DNA from 2 places in the Lactococcus taiwanensis genome. Region 1 is predicted to be linked to the other one. Evidence: predicted binding sites of a transcription regulator. Region 1 holds the regulator's gene; the other holds the start of a gene.
The links. The regulator Rex, encoded in region 1, represses fermentation and respiration genes when NADH is low (regulators of the CRP and FNR family bind a similar motif). The targets are predictions, from matches to a motif close to TTGTGAANTANTTCACAA.
Positions count from the first base shown of each region.

Region 2: the regulator Rex is predicted to act here: its motif matches at 1,803-1,820, upstream of adhE (bifunctional acetaldehyde-CoA/alcohol dehydrogenase).

Region 1 covers NZ_CP070872.1:1,062,547-1,065,973, reverse strand. Annotated here, with positions in the region: gene JW886_RS05290 (ABC-F family ATP-binding cassette domain-containing protein) at 1-429, opposite strand, end outside; gene JW886_RS05285 (Spx/MgsR family RNA polymerase-binding regulatory protein) at 600-992, opposite strand; gene JW886_RS05280 (redox-sensing transcriptional repressor Rex) at 1,215-1,871, shown strand; gene JW886_RS09860 (hypothetical protein) at 1,926-2,573, opposite strand; gene JW886_RS05270 (CHAP domain-containing protein) at 2,708-3,427, opposite strand, start outside.
Region 2 covers NZ_CP070872.1:90,642-94,068, reverse strand. Annotated here, with positions in the region: gene adhE (bifunctional acetaldehyde-CoA/alcohol dehydrogenase) at 1-1,719, opposite strand, end outside; gene JW886_RS00485 (lactonase family protein) at 1,936-2,961, opposite strand.

The sequences.
Region 1 (3,427 bases):
CTTAATTTCAGATTCATAAGTAAATCCATTTTTCATCCGAAATTCTTCTGATAAAGCATCGTAACGTTTCATCAAAGCTGTCAATTCCTCCCCAGCAAGTTCTCCCATTTGCAATTCCATCTGACGCAATTGCTTCTCCATCTGGCGAAGCAAATCAAAAACAGAAAGCATTTCGGCAAATATTGTCCGTGAGGAATTCAACCCGGTATCTTGAGCTAAGTAATTCATACTTAAATCTTTTGTTTTGGAAATCGTTCCACGACTGGCCTCTTCAACTCCAGCGATGATTTTAAGTAAAGTTGACTTACCAGCTCCATTTCGCCCAACTAAAGCAATTCTGGAGTGATCCTGGAGGCTAAAATTGATATTTTCAAATAAGGTGTCACCGCCGAAAGTCCGTGCAATTCCATTTCCTTGCAATAGTATCATTGTTTGTATCTTCCTTTTTATAACTGATCGAAGTTTCTTCAAAGCAGGTATATTATAACTGCTCCAAAGAAAGCATATGAACTGATTATAACATTTAACAAAGTCTTTTTGTAGTTTTTAAGAAAAGAGAAAAGTGTTCACTGAGCGAGTTGAACACTTTTCTTTAAAAATTATGCTAAAATTAAACGTTGTTTCAACTCCACCTTACGAACTTCCGTTGGTACAAAGGCACGAATCCCTTCCTCATTGAAACCCACTAACAAACGATTATCATCAAAGATAAGTGGACGTTTCAAAAGGCGAGGATTTTTCTGTATTAATCGGATAGCTTCTTCTAAGCTCAAACTTTCAAACTCTTGTTCCAAATTTAGATAGGTTTTTCCGCGTACAGCAATAATATCTTCCAAGCCATTCTCTGTTAAAGATAAGATTTTGATCAAGTCTTCTTTACTCATAACTGTAGAAGACAAATTTATTTCCATAAATTCTAGTTGACGTTTTCGAAGCCATTTTCTAGCTTTTCTGCAGGACGAACAGGAACCACTGAGATAAACTTTAATCATAATTTTCTCCTCATCTTTTTTTCATATTTCTATTCTAACATGAAAGACAAATTAAAGAAAGCGTTTTATGAGATTTCTTTAAAATTATATTTAGTTTTACATCTAAACTTCTGAAAAAAATTGAAAAAAACAATTTAGTTGAGTTTTTCACAAACTTTTGGTAAAATAATCACAAAACATATTATAAAATAAATAAAGTAATTATAAATTCGAGGTATCAACATGAACGAAAATAAAGTAAGTAAGAACTTACCCAAAGCAACTGCAAAGCGTTTGCCCCAATACTACCGTCTCTTCAAAAGCTTAGTTGACGAAAATATTTCTCGTACTAATTCACAACTGATTTCCGAAAAAATCGGCGTCGATGCTGCAACAATTCGACGTGATTTTTCTCTTTTTGGGGAACTGGGCCGTCGGGGTTACGGCTATGAAACTCAAACTCTACGCGATTTTTTCGGCGAACTACTCGGACAAGATCAGGAAACGCCCATTGCTTTAATTGGTGTCGGTAACCTTGGTCGAGCCCTTCTCCACTACCACTTCCAAGAACGGAATAAAATGAGAATCACTCAAGCTTACGATATTGCTGGGAATCCTTTAGTCGGAACACAAACCGACGATGGAATTCCCATTTATAATATTTCTGATCTAGAAAAAAATGTCAAAAAATCTGAAATAAAAACTGCCATTCTCTCCGTTCGAAAAGAAAATGCTCAAGAAGTTGTCGATGACTTAATCAAAGCAGGAATCAAAGGAATCTTAAACTTTGCACCAATTCGTCTTCACGTTCCATCAGACGTTGTTGTTCAATCTATCGATTTAACTAAAGAGCTCCAAACCCTCCTTTTCTTTATGGGAAATAATGAAAAAAATGAATAAGAAAACAGCTAAATCTAGCTGTTTTTTTTTGATGCTATTTTATAGCTTACCTTATTATTTAATCACTATCTCAGATATAATTTGGGAAGCTTGCTTATCAAATGAGGTAGGAATTTCAATCAATTGCGTACTATCCAATAATTTTTGTGACTCTTGTTTAACCCAAACCGGATCTTGAAGGTACCTCACGTCCTGGTAATGATTGGGATCTTTATAAAAATTAATCGTACCATTATGATTTGAACTATAGGTTACAGTACTAGTTCCAGCCATCGTATGATCATAACTAAAGGATAATGTTACCGTATCACGAGGTACAACTACAGAACCTGAAAAAGGAAAAACGGGGTGGTTGGTGCCGTTTTTAGTGACTTCAATAGAAACTGGTCGATGCTGGATCTTATAATAATTTAGCAATGTTTCCGTCACTCGTGCGTATTCAATTTGTTCAGAGCTATATCCTGATAAAGGAAAAGTACTACTTTTGGAGATATTTCCTGTACTGCTCTTCTCAGTTTGACTACCTGCCGTAGCATTATTTCTAGAACTTGATGTGCTTTTTGAACGAGAAAGAGATTTTTGAGTTGATGAACTGGTTACAGAATGTTTTTGAGTTTTTTCATCACTATTTTTTGTACTTGAGCAAGCACTAAGTGTAATTATACCCAGAAATGTTACCGACAAAAGTATCTTTTTTTTCATAATATAATTCTCCTAATAATACCCTTTGAAGTTAACATTAAAAATTGATAAAGTCAAATTTATTTTAATTGTTCACTATCAATTTTTTACATTAGAAAGAAAAAGAATACCTTATTTGTCAAAATCTGAACAAATCATTTTCCAATAATATATTTTAATTGTCCAGCTTCTTTTTTACTTAGGACTTGGTAGTCATATAATGTTTTATAACCTGTTCCAGACTGAGAGATGAGGATAGACCCATCAGAATGTATCTGTTCCACAAAAGCTACATGTCCATAACTAGCATCTGCCCCCAGCTGCCCCGCTTTAAAACTTACTGCACTATGAAGTTGTGGTGTGCTAGTTACCGTGTAACCCGGTTGGTTCTGCCAGTCTTTTCCATTGCCCATATATAATCCATAGTTAATACCAAATTCCTTGGCACGATTATAGACCCACCATGTGCATTGTTTATATGCATAACTTTGTGTGGAGTAATTATTGGTATTTATTGCGCGATCAATAGACCAGCCTTGCGGTAGTGTAGGAAGCGGATCAGAAGGCATCGTTTTCCAAGCAATTGCACCATATTTCCAACCATTTTTAAGGAGGTTATTTTGTTCATAAACATTTGTGGTATAGTTGTGACTACCTGACTGTGCATTCGGATTATAAGCAACATATAAGTTGACGCTCCCCCCCGAATAGAAAACAGGTTTGGCATTGTTATCCCATCGCCAACCAGCTTTGATTAAACTCTTAGCCTCATAATTACTCATAGTATAGTAATGATTCCCTCCCTTAACATTGGGATTATATACTCGGTAGACAGGTGTTCCCTTTGTTGCAGCTTGCCAACCAACTCCTTCGTC
Region 2 (3,427 bases), 970 kb from region 1:
AAGAGCAGAACCACCCCCAAGACAGATGACAGTATCTGGTTCAAATTGTTTCATTTGACGAGCGATTGCAATTGCTTCGCTCAAAGTTGGGTCAGGTTGAACAGAGCCATAAATGCTTGTTTCAACTTGAGTTGGGCGGATAGCAAGTTGTTCCAAAACTTTATCAACGAAACCAAACTTAACCATACCAGGGTCAGCAACGATGAAAGCTTTGTGGACGTGTGGCAATTCTTGTAAGTAAGAGATTGCATTTTTTTCGTAGTAGATTTCTTTTGGCAAACGAACCCATTGTGGGCGATTACGACGTTTAGCCACTGTTTTAACATTCAATAGATCGTATGTACTCAAATTGTGTGAAAGTGAATTTTTCCCCCATGAACCAGTTCCAAGTGTAAGTGATGGACGCATTGCATCTGTATAGATATCGCCGACACCACCGATTGAGTCAGGTTGGTTGACGAGGATACGAGAAGCTTCGACTTTTTCGCCATATTCTTTAACGAATGGATCATCCATCGCACCGATTTGAATTGCAGCATTGTGACCAGCACCTTGATAAGCAAGTAAGCTACGTACAATCTCGATTCCTTCTTCACGTGTTTCTGCTTTGTAGAGTGAAAGCAATGGAGAAAGTTTTTCAGAAGAGAGCGCTTCGCCAATGTTTTTCTTGTCAAGTTCAAACAAGAGAACATCTTTGTCTTTAGGGACGTTTACGCCAGCTTGCTCAGCAATCCATTGACCAGAGCGACCAGCTACAGGGCCTGTAACACCAAAGCCTTCGCCAGCGCGTTCCACGAATACAAAGCTTTCGATGGCTTTATAGTCTTCTTTAGGCACCATGTAAGCACCTTGTGCTTGCATTTTAGCAACAAATTCATCATAGATAGAAGCGTCAATAACCGCTGAATTTTCAGTAGCGCAAATCATTCCGTTATCAAAACGTTTTGAAAGCAATAAATCTTCAACGGCACGTTCAATATTTGCCGTAGCATCAACGTAAACTGCACCATTACCGGCACCCACACCAAGTGAAGGATTACCAGATTTGAGGGCGGCATTGACCATACCAGGCCCCCCTGTTGCGAGGATTGTTGCAATCCCACGATTTTGAATCAGCGCCGTTGTCATATCAAGACTTGGTACTTCAATCCATTGGATAAAGTTTTCAGGTGCGCCAGCTTCAACGGCCGCATCGTAAACAATTTTTGCTGCATGCGAAGAACATTTTTGCGCTTGTGGATGGAAGGCAAAGACAATCGCATTACGTGTTTTTGCGGTCAAGAGTGATTTGAAAATGGCTGTCGATGTTGGGTTAGTTGTTGGTACGATACCAGCAAGGACACCGAGTGGGCTTGCGATTTCGACCGAGCCAGCGACTTTATTTTCAGCAATCACGCCAACAGTTTTGTCGTTTTTGATGGCGTTATAAACAGATTCAGAGGCGAAGTGATTTTTTGTATCTTTGTCTTCAACAACTCCACGACCAGTTTCATTGACGGCTTCGTGAGCGAGTTCAAGAGAATGCTTACTTGCAGCAAGTGCCATAGCAGCAACGATTGTATCAACTTGAGTTTGTGTATAACCTTCAAATTTAAGAACAGCTTCATGTGCTTTTTTGACTAAATTATCAGTATAAGCGACAGCTTCTTGGAATTTTGCGGCTTTTTCTTCCGCAGTCAGGACTTTCTTAACAGCTGGAGCAGCTTTTTTAGTTGCCATATTTCTAGATTTCTCCTTTGTGATATAATTCACTTATCTTTACGTGAATATTTTAACAAACTTCTGAAAACTTGTCAAATATTTTGTGAAAACTTTTACAATTTATAGAATACATCGCTCTAGAACTTTGTGGTAGAGGCTCTTTTATAAAAAAACGCCAACCCAGAAATGGGTTGGCATTCTTTATATATAAATGAATCCATTCCGAATCACCTGTTATACTGGAAGCACACAAGTCATTTCTGGAGCGTAGAAATCTTTTTGTTCAAGTGTTAAGCGCCCTGTTTCTTTGTCTCTTGAAAACAGGCTGAGGTTATCAGAGTTTTGGTGTGCAACAATCAGGAAATCTTCTGTTTGGTTAAGATTAAAATCCCGTGGGAAGTCTCCCTCTGTCTCCACCCAACCCTCAGAAGTCAGTTTTGTTCCCAAAGGGCTGACCTTATAAAGGGCGATAGAGTTATGTCCGCGATTTGAAACATACAAGAATTTACCATCTTTACTAATGCGGATAGCTGCTACCCCATTATGTTGATGATAGTTCTCTGGAAGAGTAGAAATAGTCTGTAAACGTGCAAATCGACCGCGTTCTTCATTGTAACTCAAGACTTCGATAGTAGAGTTCAACTCTCCAACCAAATAAGCAACTTTTCCGTTTGGATGGAAAGTTAAGTGGCGAGCACCCATTCCTTTTTCGGCACGGTAGATTGTTACAATATTCAATTTTCCTTCGCCAAGTACATCATAGACTGTGACTTCATCTGTACCTAAATCACAAGTAACTAGTCTGCCATCAGGTGTCAGATCGGCGTAATGGACATGTGCACTACTTTGTTCAGGACGTGGTCCAGAACCAGTATGTTTGACTGTATCTGTTAATTTGAGGGTGCCATCGCCTTGAATTTTATAAACACGAATTTCGCCAAGGTGGTAATTCGCACCGTAAACCAGCTGGCGTTTCTCATCAACAGCTACATAACAAAGGGGAGCGCCAGTTGAGGTCACGTTACCTAAAGGAGTGGCCACATCACCATCAAAATCAAAAGCTGCTACACCGCCACCGTTACCATCAGCGGCACAAGTATAGAGGTGTCCCGCTGTATCTAATGTGATATAAGTGGGATTTTGCACTGCTGCCACTTCGCTTAAATTTGATAATTCAGCTTTCTTTTTATCTAAAAGGACACTATAAACACCTGTAGATTTGCGTTTTGTATAACCGCCTAAGAGGATTTTTTCTTTCATGTTTTTCTCCTTAATCTATTATATTATATATTCTATTTTATCACAAAAAAGCGGTTACAGTGAAAAATATTAATTTTTTCTTAGAAAAAATTTACTGATGGTGCTGTCAGTAAATGTTATCGTGTAAGAAAAGGATTACGTTGATAAGTGACGGGAAATTCGACCTGTCAAAAGCTAAACATCAGGAAGCGAGAGAACCTTAAGACCACTTGTGGACAATGTCTGCAGGAGACTACTTTTTGATAAAGCTACGATCTTGAATTGCCAAAATATTCTCAGAAGCGATGCTATTCATTAAACTAAACAAGATACTTAGCTAAGTAACGCCCAGCTTGAAGAAAAGAAAGTTGATTGATAGTTTTGTCAGTAAAAATATGCTTGCAAATGAAGCCGAAACAGTGTATAATTAAAAAGTTGCTATGTGTAGAAAATTTTACGGTAGTAACCATCTCGCATTTTATCTGGA